One region of the Paenibacillus sp. J22R67 genome, then DNA from elsewhere that is predicted to be linked to it. Evidence: riboswitches for the same ligand, from Rfam matches in the RefSeq annotation. Region 1 holds a riboswitch; the other holds the start of a gene.
What was found. A riboswitch is a leader RNA that binds a small molecule or an ion and turns the genes downstream of it on or off. The one in region 1 is predicted to bind FMN.
Positions count from the first base shown of each region.

Region 2: it holds a riboswitch for FMN, as region 1 does, so the genes downstream of both, AC58VC_RS32325 (DMT family transporter) here and ribD (bifunctional diaminohydroxyphosphoribosylaminopyrimidine deaminase/5-amino-6-(5-phosphoribosylamino)uracil reductase RibD) in region 1, are expected to answer to the same signal.

Region 1 covers NZ_JCAUAX010000001.1:591,730-599,343, forward strand. Annotated here, with positions in the region: gene AC58VC_RS02875 (bifunctional 3,4-dihydroxy-2-butanone-4-phosphate synthase/GTP cyclohydrolase II) at 1-165, opposite strand, end outside; gene ribE (riboflavin synthase) at 209-880, opposite strand; gene ribD (bifunctional diaminohydroxyphosphoribosylaminopyrimidine deaminase/5-amino-6-(5-phosphoribosylamino)uracil reductase RibD) at 897-2,006, opposite strand; FMN riboswitch at 2,241-2,422, opposite strand; gene AC58VC_RS02890 (hypothetical protein) at 2,995-3,117, shown strand; gene AC58VC_RS02895 (hypothetical protein) at 3,482-3,631, shown strand; gene AC58VC_RS02900 (peptidylprolyl isomerase) at 3,850-4,281, opposite strand; gene lysA (diaminopimelate decarboxylase) at 4,654-5,985, opposite strand; gene AC58VC_RS02910 (spore germination protein) at 6,152-7,614, opposite strand, start outside.
Region 2 covers NZ_JCAUAX010000013.1:40,603-48,216, reverse strand. Annotated here, with positions in the region: gene AC58VC_RS32330 (HAMP domain-containing sensor histidine kinase) at 1-1,597, shown strand, start outside; gene AC58VC_RS32325 (DMT family transporter) at 1,670-2,638, opposite strand; FMN riboswitch at 2,763-2,916, opposite strand; gene AC58VC_RS32320 (YjfB family protein) at 3,107-3,283, shown strand; gene AC58VC_RS32315 (CBO0543 family protein) at 3,366-3,914, opposite strand; gene AC58VC_RS32310 (DMT family transporter) at 4,037-4,942, opposite strand; gene AC58VC_RS32305 (aminotransferase-like domain-containing protein) at 5,059-6,504, shown strand; gene AC58VC_RS32300 (ThuA domain-containing protein) at 6,871-7,608, opposite strand.

The DNA.
Region 1 (7,614 bases):
ACCTTCTTTGATCATGAAATTAATCACTTCCGGGGTCGTTTTATCCGCCAGTGCGATAAAGTCTCCTTCGTTCTCACGATCTTCATCATCCACAGCGATGATTACTTTCCCTAAACTAAGATCCTTCAGTGCCTCTTCGATTGTACTGAATTTTATTTCTGTCATATTCACCTCTCCTAACCAAACTATCGTTGTAAGTTAGTCTCTCTTACATAAAGCCATGATCCGCCAGAAAACTTGCGGAAAGCGTACTTTGCTTTTTAGCGCTGCCTCCTGAGGCATCAGCAGGACCGAACTTTAGCAGTCGTTCCATATATTTGCCCAGAACATCGCATTCCATGTTAATAGTATCTCCTGCTTTTTTATCATGCAGAACGGTTTGAGCCAGTGTATGCGGAATAATCGAAACCGCCAGGTCGCGCTCAGTGACATCAACCACCGTTAAGGAGATCCCGTCAATGGTGATCGAACCGCCAGCTATAATATATCTGAAAATGTGTTTATCCTCTGGTTCGAACCGATAAACAACCGCATTTTCTTCTGGAATACGCGAAATAATCGTTGCTGTTGAATCCACATGTCCTTGCACGATGTGACCGCCGAAGCGGCCATTTGCCGCCATCGCTCGCTCCAAATTCACGCGTGTGCCAGCCTGCAGCTTGCGTAAATTCGTCTTCCGGTAAGTTTCTGGCATCACGTCTACGGAGAAAGAATCATTATCAAACGAAATGACCGTCAGACAAACACCATTCACCGAAATACTGTCCCCCAGATGAACATCCTCAAGGATCTTTCTCGCACCAATCGTTAATACCATAGCTTGACCTACGCTATGAATGCGGCGCATGTGGCCGATTTCTTCAATAATGCCGGTAAACATGACAGCCCTCCATTCGTTAGCTCTTATAAACCGGATACCCAGTTAGGCATACATCCGGTCCGAACTGCTCGACCTTTAACCGGTCGAGCGTAATTGCATCATCCATCTTCGCGAAGCCTTCGAAGGAGATGTTCATGGGTGCTGCCTGCCCGCCGCCGATAATTTTCGGCGCAAACATCAGCACCAGCTTATCCAGCAGGCGCCGCTCCAGCATGGCGCCGCTAAGCTTGCCTCCACCCTCGAGGAGGATGGAGCCGATCTCTCGCTCGCCGAGCTGCCGCATGGCGAGCGCCAAGTCCACCTGCGGTCCATCTCCGCAGGTGAGGATTGTGATGCCGCGCGCTTCCAGCGCGGCACGCCGCTCTGCGGGCGCCTGTGCGGTCGCGAGCAGAATCGTCGGCTGACGATCCTGCTCGGTGAGCACCTGGGCGCCCAGCGGGACTCGCAAGCGCGAGTCCGCGATGATCCGCACCGGCTGCACAGCCGGTACGTCGCCGCGCGCGCTTAAGCGCGGGTCGTCAGCGATGACAGTATCGACGCCGACCATGATACCCTGGTGCCGATGGCGCAGGCTATGCACGAATGCGCGTGATGCAGGCGACGTGATCCACTTGCTGTCGCCTGTCTTGGAGGCAATGCGGCCATCGAGCGTGCTGGCCGTTTTCAATGTCACGAAGGGCATCCGCGTGACGATGTATTTGTTGAAAGCCTCATTCATTGCTGAGGCTTCCTCTCCCAGCAGCCCAACGGACACGTCGATGCCATGGGCACGCAGTTTGGCGATTCCTGTGCCAGCAACCTGCGGGTTCGGGTCTGTGCCCGCAACGACAACGCGGGTAACACCCGCTTCAATGAGACGGTCGCTGCACGGCGGTGTCTTACCGAAGTGACTGCACGGTTCAAGTGTGACATACGCCGTACTGCCCTTCGCTTCCTCGCCTGCCATCTGCAAAGCAAGAACCTCAGCATGGCCATGTCCGCGCTTCAGATGCGCCCCCATCCCCACGATACGTCCCTCTTTCACCAGAACGCATCCGACAACGGGATTAATCCCTGTTTGACCAAGAGCACTCTCGGCCATTTGCAGAGCCAGCCTCATATAAGCTTCATCATTCATGACATGCATGTGTGTTCACTGCCTTTCCAAGCTATTTTGAAATAGAATGCAAAAAGGCCCCTCCGTATATCGGATAGGGGCCAGAGATTGTTTAGGTAACACGAAGAAGCTTCATCCATCCACACTTGCTGCATTTTTGATCAAATCAAACAAGCACGACGTTTCCATGCGAAAGCACAGACCTGCCGAATTTTTGTTCTCGTGAAAAAATGTACAAGCATGCATAGCGAATCTAATATTCGCGTATTCCTTCTCCCATCCAGACTATACTGTCGGTCCCGGATTCTCACCGGGTCAGCCGTAGCGAAGCTGTATATCAGGTACCGCTAGCTTCAAAACGGGTCACGGACTAATCGATAGCAGATAAAACAGCCTGCAGTCGAATCACCGCCGGTGTGGAATTTCACCACGCCCCGAAGGTTTGCACACATATGAAAAGTAACTTATGAAAAATTTATCACTCACTCATCGAAAAAGCAAGGTCTTTTTTAACTCACCCTACAAAAAGCGACTCTTTTTGCACCTCTTCAACCCGGTTGCGACTTAAATTTATTGCCGCGCTATTTTTGGGAAAACGCTATGCTCCCTGCTGAACTGAACTTACTTGCGTGTGCAGACTCGGCCCTCTTTTAAGGGACCTCGCTGCCGTTATTCCCGTTAATTGGCACATTTCTCAGCTCTGACGGACTCCAGAGGCGTTATTCGGTCAATTCACGGACATTGTTCACGCTATTATCGTGAATAGCGGCTCTGGTGTCCGTTAGAAGTTCACAGAGCCCTATTTCCTCGCGATAAGGTCAGCTCTGTCCGTAACCTGACGTCCAACAGCTCTGTTCCTCTGCAGCCCTCCAGCCCCCAGCTCCTCAGCTCCTCAGCTTCCAACGATGTTTTACATCGTTGCAGTTGCTCATACGCGGTCAACGCGTACTACAACGATGAAATTCATCGTTGTAACTACTATATAACCTTAGTTCTGCACCACCTGCGGCTTCGAACGATGTTTTACATCGTTGCGGCTGCTCGTGCGCGATCAACGCGTACCACAACGATGAAATTCATCGTTGTAGCACAGCTACTTGCCGGCGCCAGACTAGCGTGGGCATACTGTGCCCTCATTTAACGGACTTTACTGCCGTTATTCCCGTTAAATCCCTCATTTCTCAGCTCTGACGGACTCCAGAGGCGTTATTCGGTCAATTCACGACCATTTTTCACGCTATTATCGTGAATAGCGGCTCTGCTGTCCGTTAGAAGTTCACAGAGCCCTATTTCCTCGCGATAAGGTCAGCTCTGTCCGTTAGCTGAAGTCCAACAGCTCTGTTCCTCTGCAGCCCTCCAGCCCCCAGCTCCTCAGCTCCTCAGCTTCCAACGATGTTTTACATCGTTGCAGTTGCTCATACGCGGTCAACGCGTACTACAACGATGAAATTCATCGTTGTAACTACTATATAACCTTAGTTCTGCACCACCTGTTGCTTCCAACGATGTTTTACATCGTTGCGGCTGCTCATGCGTGGTCAACGCGTACCACAACGATAAAAATCATCGTTGGAGCTCAGCTACTTGCCGGTGCCAGACTAGCGTATGCAAACTCTGCCCCATTTAACGGACCTCGCAGCCGTTATTCCCGTTAAATCCCTCATTTCTCAGCTCTGACGGACTCCAGAGGCGTTATTCGGTTAATTCATGACCATTTTTCACGCTATTATCGTGAATAGCGGCTCTGCTGTCCGTTAGCTGCCTACAGTTCCCCAACGCTACTGAAAATTTCCCTTCCCTTAGAAATAACCGACGAAAAAAAGAACCTACTGACGATTATCAGCAGGTTCTTCGCAATTTTTACCTATTTGAATTAAACTTCTACAACTTCCACTTTTTCCATCAAATCTTTGCCTTTGAAAGCATCGACTAGTTCCATACCTTTGGACACTTTACCGAAAACAGTATGTTGTCCATCAAGGTGCGGCTGTGGTTGGTAAGCGATGTAGAACTGGCTTCCACCTGTATTTCTGCCAGCATGAGCCATAGCCAAGGAGCCGCGCTCATGTTTGTTAGGGTTGATTTCACAGTTGATTTGGTAGCCTGGGCCACCAGTTCCTGTGCCGGATGGACAACCGCCTTGTGCGACGAATCCTGGAATTACGCGATGAAAAACAAGTCCGTTGTAGAAACCGGAGTTTGCTAATTTTTCAAAGTTGGCAACGGTATTTGGCGCGTCATTCTCGAATAGATCGATTAGAACCTCGCCACCGCCTGCTAGTTTAATTTTTGCTTGTTTGGCCATTGTGGTCCACTCCTTTAGACAATAATATCTTATTCTACTATGAAAAGATGCATTTCACAAACATAGCTATTTCACGAGAATAAATCGGCTCTCTATCTATGCCTATTTTAGCTGAGAAAATGTACATCTCTCATGCTACGTAGCTTAAGTGGGGCGAAAATCCAGCTAGGGTCCTATTAGTCCTCCATGGCGCGTTTTTTAGGTGAAATCGATAAAATAGTGGAGTATAGTTCCCCTTACACACGGAAATTGTTGCTTTACAGAAAAATAGCGAACCACAGTTCCCTGAAAGTCAAAAAAACCACCCCTCCGGTCGCGAATGACCTGAGGGATAGCCCTTAATCAGCTTGGAAATCCAGGCTATTTTCTATTCTAAACTGTTTTACTCACTTGCTTCATTCTCGCAGGAATTAGATCGTTCCCGACAATGTTGTCGAACGTCTCACGTTTCACGACGAGATCACTTTGCCCCTCGCTTACGAAAACAACGCCTGGACGGCGGATACGATTGTAGTTGCTTGCCATGGCATAGTTATATGCGCCTGTGCAAGAGACTGCAAGCACGTCACCTGTGTTCACTTTTGGGAGGTTCAAATCCCAAATAAGCATATCGCCGCTTTCACAGCATTTGCCAGCAATCGAGACGACCTCTGTAGGCTCCTCTGTAGCACGGTTCGCCAGCATTGCCTCATACACAGCCTCATACAAGGCAGGACGCGGATTATCTGTCATGCCGCCGTCAACAGATACATATTTACGAACACCAGGAATATCTTTCGTTGTTCCAACGGTGTATAAGGTCGTTCCTGCATCTCCCACGATGCTGCGACCTGGCTCTACCCAGATTTCGGGAAGCGGATATTCGTTGCGCCCGAAATTATCTTTAATCGCATCCGTAATAGCTTTCACATATACAGCAACCGGAAGCGGAGTATCTTCATTCACATAACGGATGCCAAAACCTCCGCCAAGATTAATGACTTTGAACGTAACGCCAATTTCTTGACGAACTTGAACAGCAAAGCTTGCCATTTTCTCAGCAGCCATGCGGAAACCTTCCACTTCAAAAATCTGCGAGCCAATGTGAGAATGAATACCGAGCAGTTCCAAATGGCTAAGCTTAGAGGCCTCTTCTACCGCACTGTATGCGGAACCGTTGCCTAAGTCGAAACCGAACTTGGAATCCGTTTGGCCTGTCGAAATATATTCATGCGTATGAGCTTCAACACCTGGCGTAATACGCAGTAAAATTTTCACTTTCTGACGCTTCTCACCAGCAATGGCGTTCAGCATTTGGAGCTCAATAAAGTTATCTACGACGAAACAGCCGATTTTCGCATCAATCGCCATTTCGATTTCATCAATCGTCTTGTTATTGCCATGAAAATGTATCCGCTCAGCTGGGAAACCAGCTTGAAGAGCCGTATACAACTCACCATCGGAAACAACGTCAAGGGACATTCCTTCTTCTTCAACAATGCGGCACATTGCCATCACACAGAAAGCTTTACTTGCGTAAGCCACTTGGAATTTAAGACCAGACGCTTTGAAAGCCTCTACAAACTCGCGGCAACGTTCACGCACAAGAGTTTCGTCAAACACATATAAAGGTGTACCATATTCAGCAACCAGCTTCGTTGCATCGACACCACCGATTTCAAGGTGACCTTGACCGTTAATTTTACTTGTACCATGCAAATACATAGCTTCATTTCCCCCTCACCCTGAACCTGCTGCTACTCATATTCCGTTCAAACGGCCGAATGCGCATTACTATTTAAGGTAACATAGGAAAAGCGCATTTGACAATATCCTTCCTGCCCTAAATCGTAAAAAGGACAAGATGAAAATCCCTTGTCCTTTTAGTTTATTAAGGTTTAGGTTGACGTGTGCCGTCGATCGGTTTTGTAATGCTTAAACGCGTTTTGGCTGCCAGCAAAGGACGGCGAAGAAGAATCGTAAAAAAGCTTTTCGCATTAAATGGAATGAGCGGCCACATGTAAGGGGCATTGTAGGACTTTCTTGTAGCAAGCCAGATCAGCCACAAGGTCGATCCCACAACAAAACCCGGGACATGGAAGATAGCCACGGCAATTAGCAGGCCCAGCCTGACGATCCTGTTGGCAAGCCCCAACTCGTAGCTTGGTGTAGCAAACATCCCAATGGATGCAAGAGCCAGATACAGAATCACTTCATTGATGAACAAGCCCGTCTTAACGGCAATATCGCCGACCAGAATGGCCGCCACCAAGCCCATCGCAGTAGCGAGCGGAGATGGGGTATGCACCGCGGCCATCCGCATCAGATCGATCCCAATATCAGCTATTAGGAACTGCACAATCAGCGGCAGTGTTCCTTCTTTCTGTGGCCCAAGAAACTCCAAACCGGCAGGTTTTAAAGAAGGATCCATCACCATCATAAACCAAAGCGGAAGCAGGAAGATCGAGGACATAATCCCGGCAAACCGTACCCACCTTAAATAGGTGCCGATAAACGGCGTTTGTCTATATTCTTCTGCATGCTGTACATGGTGAAAGAAGGTCGTCGGCAATATCATGACGCTTGGTGATGTATCTACAAACAAGCAGACATGACCTTCCAGCAAATGGGCGGATACGACATCAGGTCGTTCTGAGTAACGCACCATCGGATAGGGGTTCCAGCCTTTACTAACGATAGCTTCCTCCAACTGCTTTTCAGCAAGTGGAAGACCATCAATCTGCACTTGGCTGATTTTATCTTTCACAGCATCGACCAAATCCGAATTGGCAATGTCATTGATATAACCGATGCAGACATCCGTTTTGGTTCGCTTGCCAATTTGCATAATTTCCAGCTTCAGCCGCTCATCGCGTACTCTTCGTCTAACGAGTGTCACGTTCATTAATAAGGTTTCTACGAATCCGTCCCGTGAACCTCTGACTACCCGCTCCAGATCCGGTTCGCCAATCGAACGCACGGGATAACTCTTGACATCGACGGCGATAGCAGCTGTTTCTCCTTCAATGAAGAATGCGGTCCCACCCATTAACACCTGCCCGACGATTTCGGACATTTTCTTATAGGACTTAACTTGATTATGCGGGATTAGCTTATCCATGAAGGTTTCTAGGGTATGGTGCGAAACGCTCTCTTCACCGGCATAGGATAGACGTGTCAGAATATCAGTCAGAACGGTATCCTTGACGAACCCATTACAGTAGAAGATCCCTACTCTTTTAGAACCGAACACCATTTCTCTAAGCACAAGATCGAAGCTGCGGTTTAGGCCAACGCGCTCCTCGAGAACTCGTGTTACATCCTTCAAATTATCTGGAATGTCCTCCTGAATTT
Region 2 (7,614 bases), on a different contig from region 1:
ACAATGGCCGCTTGCTATGAAGCTTTGGGGAGCATTCGCGGCTTTAACGCTGCTCATATTTACGCTGCTTGCCGTTCTGCTGCCTTGGACGTTGAAGGGATTTTTTACAGAGCAGCTATACGATATTCTACTAGATACGCAAAGTGGGCTTCGTATGGAAGCAACGACGATGACGTCGCCTTCCCTAACACTCGCCACAAAGGGGATAACCGGGGTACAGGCCGATATCATCACAGACATCAAAACGCTAACCCCTGCTGATACACTGCCACTCAACGTCTCCAAAGCAGAAGCATTACCAGCAACGGCAACTGTACAGACTAGCGGCACGGTCATCCCCGGTATCCCTCTGGAAGCCTCAATTGCAACGAAGGTGATGTCTCCCTTCACAGCAACTCTGAGCGCGCCAGCCATCCGGCATTTCACGATTATCGGAACCCAAGAAGCCCAGACATTTAACAAGACTTTCACAAGCGGGGAGCCCTTCATACAAGCCATGGAGCAAGATGCTTATGCCCAAAAGCTGCCCGTTGCCAAGTATACAACCAGCATCGATAAGAAAAGTATCTTTTATGTGATTCGAAAAGAGGTCGTCCAGGGCCAGCCCGGCTTTATCGTCTCTTATGCCTGGGGCAATTACCGCAACGACTTGGTCATGACCATGTTCGGCAGACTTATGCTGATGATGGTCGGCCTCATCGTGATTTCATGGCTGCCCTGTCTAATCATCGCCCGTTACTTCACACGTCCGCTCGTTCAGATGGAACGCCACGTTGGACGCATGGCTGAGCGTGATTGGCATGATCCGATCGAAACTGGACGCAAGGATGAAGTAGGACGCCTAGCCAAAGCCATTGAAGCGATGCGGCAGCGCCTCGTGCGCCAAGACCGGGCGCAGCAATTCTTCCTGCAGCATACTTCTCACGAGCTGAAAACCCCGGTTATGGTTATCCGCAGCTATGCGCAGTCCATTCTCGACGGGGTTTTCCCGAAAGGAACCTTAAGCGAAAGCTTAGGCGTCATTCTGAAGGAAGGCGAGCGCCTAGAGAAGCGTATTCGCGACCTGCTGCTGCTCAATAAGCTGAATTATGTCACCGCTCGCGAGAAGCCTTTTCGCCCTTTCGAGCTGCACGAAGTCATCGAAGATGTGGTTGAAAGGCTGCGCTATCGCCGGCCAGAAATCGAGTGGGAGATGGAGCTCCCCCCTGCTACCTTGCATGGCGATCCCGACCAGTGGAAGATTGCCTTGGAGAATATGCTCGATAACCAGCTCCGCTATGCCAAAAGCGGCATCCGGATTATCCTCACGGCTCCATCCCATGGCGAGGGCAAGCAAGCTGCAGCCCGCTTCTCGCAGCTGCAGATCAGTAACGATGGTCCGCCGCTCGATCAGGCGATCGCGGACAGCCTCTTTGAGCCCTTCCGTTCTGGCGGGGACGGCCAGTTCGGGCTCGGGCTCGCCATCGTGAAGCAGATCATGGACCATCACGGTATGACAGTGCGTGCCGCGAACGAGCGGGACGGGGTTTCGTTCTATCTTGAGCCTGGAGAAGCGGCGCAAAAGGATAGTAAGCTCAAGGTGCCGAAGGTTTCCTGAGGCTGCTTGGGGGTACACAAAAGGCTGCCCTGATAGTAGAACATTCTACTTTCAGGGCAGCCTTTTATTATTTTATGCCGCTGCTTTACTCTGATTACGGCTCATTACCCACAGGGTAAGCCAAATTACGATGAAACCAGCGAGCTGACCTACGGTTAGCTTTTGCCCGAATACAAGCCAGTTCACACAGATACCAACGGCCGGGAAGGCCAACTCAGCCAAAGTTGCGAAAAACGCCTTGGTCGAGGTCAGCCCCTTATAATAGAGGAGCATAGAGAGCAAGCCCGGGAAAAACGCCTGGAACAGCAGGTTCACAGCTATTAGTGTCAGACCGCCGCTAGTTCCGGTTACGTGCCAAGCATCGCCGCTACCAACAAGTACAACCGTCAACAGTGGGATAGCGAGCAGGAACCGTAACGAAGTAACGATGGGGAAATCCAGCTTTTTCTGCAATAAGAACTTGCCCATGACGGTCGAGCCGCCCCATAATCCTGCCGCAAGGATCGAGAATAAGCAGCTTAGAGTACCCAAATCTTTGAGACCCATCTCTGGCGACGAAAAGCCAAACGTTAGCAAATACGTGCCAAGCAGGGCCACTGCAATATAGGCAAAAAATTTAGAAGGCAGCGTTTCTTTGAGCATCACGCGAGCCAAAATGATAGCGAATAAGGGCTGTAATTTCTGTAAAAGCAGTATCGCGTTCGCATTGCCGTGCGAGAATGCAGCTGTAAACAAGATGGTCGCAATCGCCGATCCTCCCCATGAGATGAACAGCAAAGCGCCGATAACGCCTAGCGACAGCTTACCGATCAAGCTTTTACGGTACTTCACCAGTACCGGCAGTGCATAGCAGGCGAGAAGCAAATGCTCAATAAACACGATTTGCGCTGAGGTAAAGCTTTTTAACAGTAAGATCCTGAAGAGTGGGTCGAGCCCCCAAAGCGTAGCTCCAAGTGCCACATACCATACCCCGCTGATACCGCCCGAGCGCGTTGAAACCACATTCGCGCTCTTTGTTCCTAGCTTAAATACATTTTCCAATTCAAAAACCTCCTAAGAAAAGTTTTGAATTGAACCTTCTGAAAGAAACAATGCCCCCGCTCTTAGACGCAGCGGGGGCATTGACGAACAGACCTGTCAAAACCTAAGTTTTTGACAAGCTGTTATTCATCTTCTCCCATCCGGACTATAACCGTCGGCCTTGGATTCTCACCAAGTCAGTCCCATCCTGCTTAACAGGCCGGGAGTCGCGGGCTTGAGATACATAGGCACGTATCCTCACCGCCGGTAGGGAATTTCACCCTGCCCCGAAGATTCAATTATTAAATTTTGTGTTCCGCAAGTGTCCTGCCAAAAGGTCACTTACAAAACATAAGTAATATTATTCATGAATATTAGCACCATAAAATAAAAAAAGCAAGGATTTTTCATCCCCACATAAGCTAAGAAATTCCTGCTCGCTTTCCGATATATAATCTGTTAGCCGATCATTCATAAAGGAGGAAACTCATGGACATCCCTGCAATTTCAGTGCCCTTGGCACAGAACAACTTAGCCCAAGCTGTACAAATACGTGTTCTTAGCATGGCTAAAGACCAATCCACGCAACAAGCTCAGCAAATGGTTCAAATGATGCAACAAAGCGTTCAACCAAATTTGGGTGGAAATCTGGACATTAGCGGCTAGTTTACCCTTTAGGAGAAGGAGAATTAATTATTAATTCTCCTTCTTTTTTGTTGATGCTGATACAACTTATTATGCCTTCCATTTACTTCATTTTAGAAATCGGGATATGGAAATATAGAATCAAGAAGGCTACCCCCGTCAGACATAGCAACCACGCCCATAACGGCCTCGCAAAATGCAGGCGCAGCCCAATGAACATGAAAACCCAGACCGCAGTAGACCACCAAAAATTCCAGTTGTTATGATACGAAAGTAACTCGATTAGCAGGAACAGTCCTTCAATGCAGGTAAATACAGCCGACCAAATGGCGATATAAATGACCTGTTTCAGCGGATGTGACTTAAAAGGGTATCTGGATAAGTACACCAACACAATGCAGGGAAGATTGGTAAAAGCAATCATAAAATCCGCGATTGTATGATTAGGCGTTACCGCGGATTTATGAAATTCCCAAAGCGAATAATTATAGCTTAGAAGGCTAACCAGAAAATCCACGCAAATGGCAAAAAGAATCGTTGGATAATAGGTCTTCCAATTCCTCCAATCCCCAAAAAACCAAGCTGCAATCAAGCATAACAACGCCATGACTACAGGCAAATATGAACAAATTAACGCTGTTATGTGACCCATCACTTAGCTCCATTCCATCAAACTTGCGCTGCATGTATTCAAACAAGTAATCCTTTGGTTATTATTTCTATAAATGTGGATTCATATGAACGAGGCGGCAATTAACTTACAATCCTTCGTATTTACGCCGTTTTTCGTCTTAACATCAACTGTTTCAAGTTGTCCAGATTCGTGCAAATCGTTCCAGCGATGACAGTCACCACGCCCACAGCCGTAACCCAAGTGATCGTCTCCCCATAAAACAGGACCCCCACGGCCAGGGCAATGAGCGGAGAGATGTACAGCCATGTAGCTGGAAAAACCGGATTCGTTTTCGCCACTAACCAATAGAACAGACTGTGTCCCACCATGGAGCCAATTACGATTAAATAGAGCAGCGAACCGGCCGCTTTTGGAGAAAATAGACTTTGAACTTCCACATGTTCGGTAAAAAATGAAAGAATCAGCAGCAGCAACCCTCCGCAGATCATCTGTGCCGCGTTCAACGCAATCGGCGATGCCTTCGGGAATTGCTGAATGACTTTTTTGGTATACAAAGCTCCCATGCAATAGAACAGTTCTCCGACCAGAATCGCCACACTCCCGATTACCCAAACGAGGTTCGCGGATACGGCAAGTTGTGGCAGCAAAAGGATGATAATCCCTGCAAAGCCGAGTATGCAGCCAAATACAGAGAGCGTTGTCGCCTTCAGACGCAACACGAAGGTTTGCAGCACGAGAATCATAATCGGTCCAGTCGCTGATAAAACGGCCGCAATCCCGGAAGACACATATTGCTCCGCCCAATATAAGGTTGAGAACGTGCCGAAAGTGAGACCGATGCCCGTAAACAGCATCTCTTTGCGGAATAAAAGAGCTACGGTAGTTTTTTTCCGCCATAATAACCAACCAAATAAAAGCAATCCTGCAATGAAAAACCTCAAGCCTGCTGAGAAAAATGGCGGTGCCGAGGCATCTACCCCTACTTTGATCGCCAAAAATGTCGTACCAAAAATAAGACATACTAGTAAATAATTAAAAATAATCATGACTGTTCCCCTCCTGGTATGTATCATACTAGGTAAGCAACAGAACAGATCTGAGATACTAGAACAGTTTTCCATAGATTGCAGTTATAATTGATTAAACAGAGGGGGAATATGGCATGAAAGCTCCGGGATCATCTGGAAAAGAAGCTACACTGCTTTTCAGACAAGCGTATGAGTATATGGTTACCCGCATGGATCGCGGTGAATGGCAAGCCCATGACAAGCTCCCCTCCATCCGGCTTCTCGCCCAAGAGTTGCAGGTGCATAGGCTAACTGTTTTTCGTGCTTATCAACTGCTGAAACAGAATGAGAGAGCTTACGTCAAAGAGAAATCCGGTTACTATGTAAGTCCCTCCAAGGCGGAGGAGCAAGTCCCTATGGGGCACGCAGAAAGCAAGCGTTCGTTCTCAACGTCCATCGCTTTAAAAAACTCCTTGTCAGAAATTCAGCACATACCTGTCATCTACCAATTCTCGCAAGCCTTGATCGATCCCAACCTGCTGCCGAATCTTTTCTTATCCGAACATGTGAAGAAGGTTTTCGACATCTATCCAAAGCTCATGGGCACCTACTCCAGCGCCCAAGGAGATGAGGAGCTTCGCGAATATTTCTGCCGTTACATGGTTCGGCATCATAACCTCCAACTCACTGCAAGCGATCTGTTGATTACCACAGGTGGACAGCAGGCCATTGACCTCATCTCGCGGATCTATATCCGCCCTATGGATCCGATCCTGGTTGAGCGGCCGACGTACAGTGCTGCGCTTGATATTTTCCGCCAGCAGGGGGCGCGATTCATTCCCGTTGAGATCACCCCGGAGGGCTATGATCTGGCGAACCTTGAGAGGCTGATGGAGAAGCATAAACCGCGACTTTTCTATATGAATCCTACCTTTCATAATCCGACGGGCTATACGGTTCCAGCCGCACAGCGGAAGCAGCTCGTTGAGCTGGCTGAACGCTACCGCTGCCTGCTGATTGAAGATGACGCCATTCACGAGATGTATTTAGACCAACCTCCTCCTCAGCCTATGCTGACTTATGATACGGAAGGATGGGTCGTGTATCTCCGCAGCTTTAGCAAATATATCGCTCCTGGGCTGCGCATCTGTGCCGTTATGGGGGGCCCGCACGTCATCAAGTCGCTCATCACCGCCAAATCATTAGCTGACAACGGCACACCGCTCGTCAATCAGAAAATGTTTCTGCATTACTTCGAGTCTCCTCGGATGCAGCAGCATCTTGAGAAACTGCGCATCGCCCTGCAGATCAGGAAAGAAATTGTAGAACAGGAGCTAGCCTCCACTGGATGGCATTGGGTTAGTCCCCAAGGAGGCTTCAATCTATGGCTCCAGCTCCCGAACTATATCCCCGTTGACCAGCTGCTGGAAGAGTGCCTTCGGCAATCTGTCTCCTTCATTCCTGGCGTGATCTGCGATCCGCTAAAAGAAATGCGTTCTTGGATCCGTTTGAGCTATTCCTTCGTGAATGAGGAGCATTTGCGGGATGGCGTTAGACGGCTTGTAGACATTGCAGGGCGCTACCTTCCTCAGCAGCATTAACAAAAGGAGCCAGATTGAGATCGAGGTGAGGTTGTCCCTCCTCCTCCTTATGTTGTACTTTTTACAACATTTTGGCAGCAATTGAGCTCCGATGACCATCTCCGTTGTACTTTTTACAACATTATGAACAATAGGACCGTTTTCGAGGCCTTTTGGTTAAAATGGTTGTATTTTGTACAACCATTTGTGGATTTACCCAGTGAACATACATTTATATTGCACATAATACAACATAGGGCTCCGTCCAGAGCTGTCTCACGAAATAGTAGTAAAAGAATGAAGCCTCAACCTTAGATCCCACTCGGTGAATAAAAAAGGGGTGTCCCGCAGGTCTGCAATTGACCGTCTGGGCACCCCTTATTCGTATTAAGCTTTCACTTTAGCTTTAATTTCTTCAAGCGGCTTATGATTGCCGTATTTCGGATACTCACGTGTTGTCGGAGCAGCCCACTGAACTGCATTGGAAATAACGCGGCGAATTTGCTCATTGTAGTAAGTACGGTAAGTCTCATGACCTGGACGGAAGTAGAAGATCTTCCCGTTTCCGCGATTGAACGTACAGCCACTGCGGAATACTTCTCCGCCTTCGAACCAGGAAACCATGATCAACTCATCCGGCTGCGGGATATCGAAGTGCTCCCCGTACATTTCCTCAGCCTCAAGATCGATGTACTCGCCAATGCCTTCCACGATTGGATGGCCTGGTGCGACAACCCAAATGCGTTCTTTTTCGTCCGCTTCACGCCATTTGAGGTCACAAGATGTACCCATCAGCGTTTTGAACACTTTGGAGAAATGTCCGGAGTGCAGCACGATCAGCCCCATGCCCTGCCACACACGCTTTTGAACGCGCTCTACGATTGCATCTTGCACTTCGCCATGCGCTTTATGTCCCCACCAGATAAGAACATCGGTGTTATTAAGAACCTCTTCGGTCAAACCGTGCTCTGCATCGTCTAGAGTCGCATAAGTGACATCTACATCTCCACTGATGCCTTCGCCAATCGCTGTATGAATCCCGTCTGGATATGCAGCGCGTACTTTTTCATTTTCTTTTTCATGACGGTACTCGTTCCAAACCGTTACTTTAAGCTTTTGACTCATCTTCTT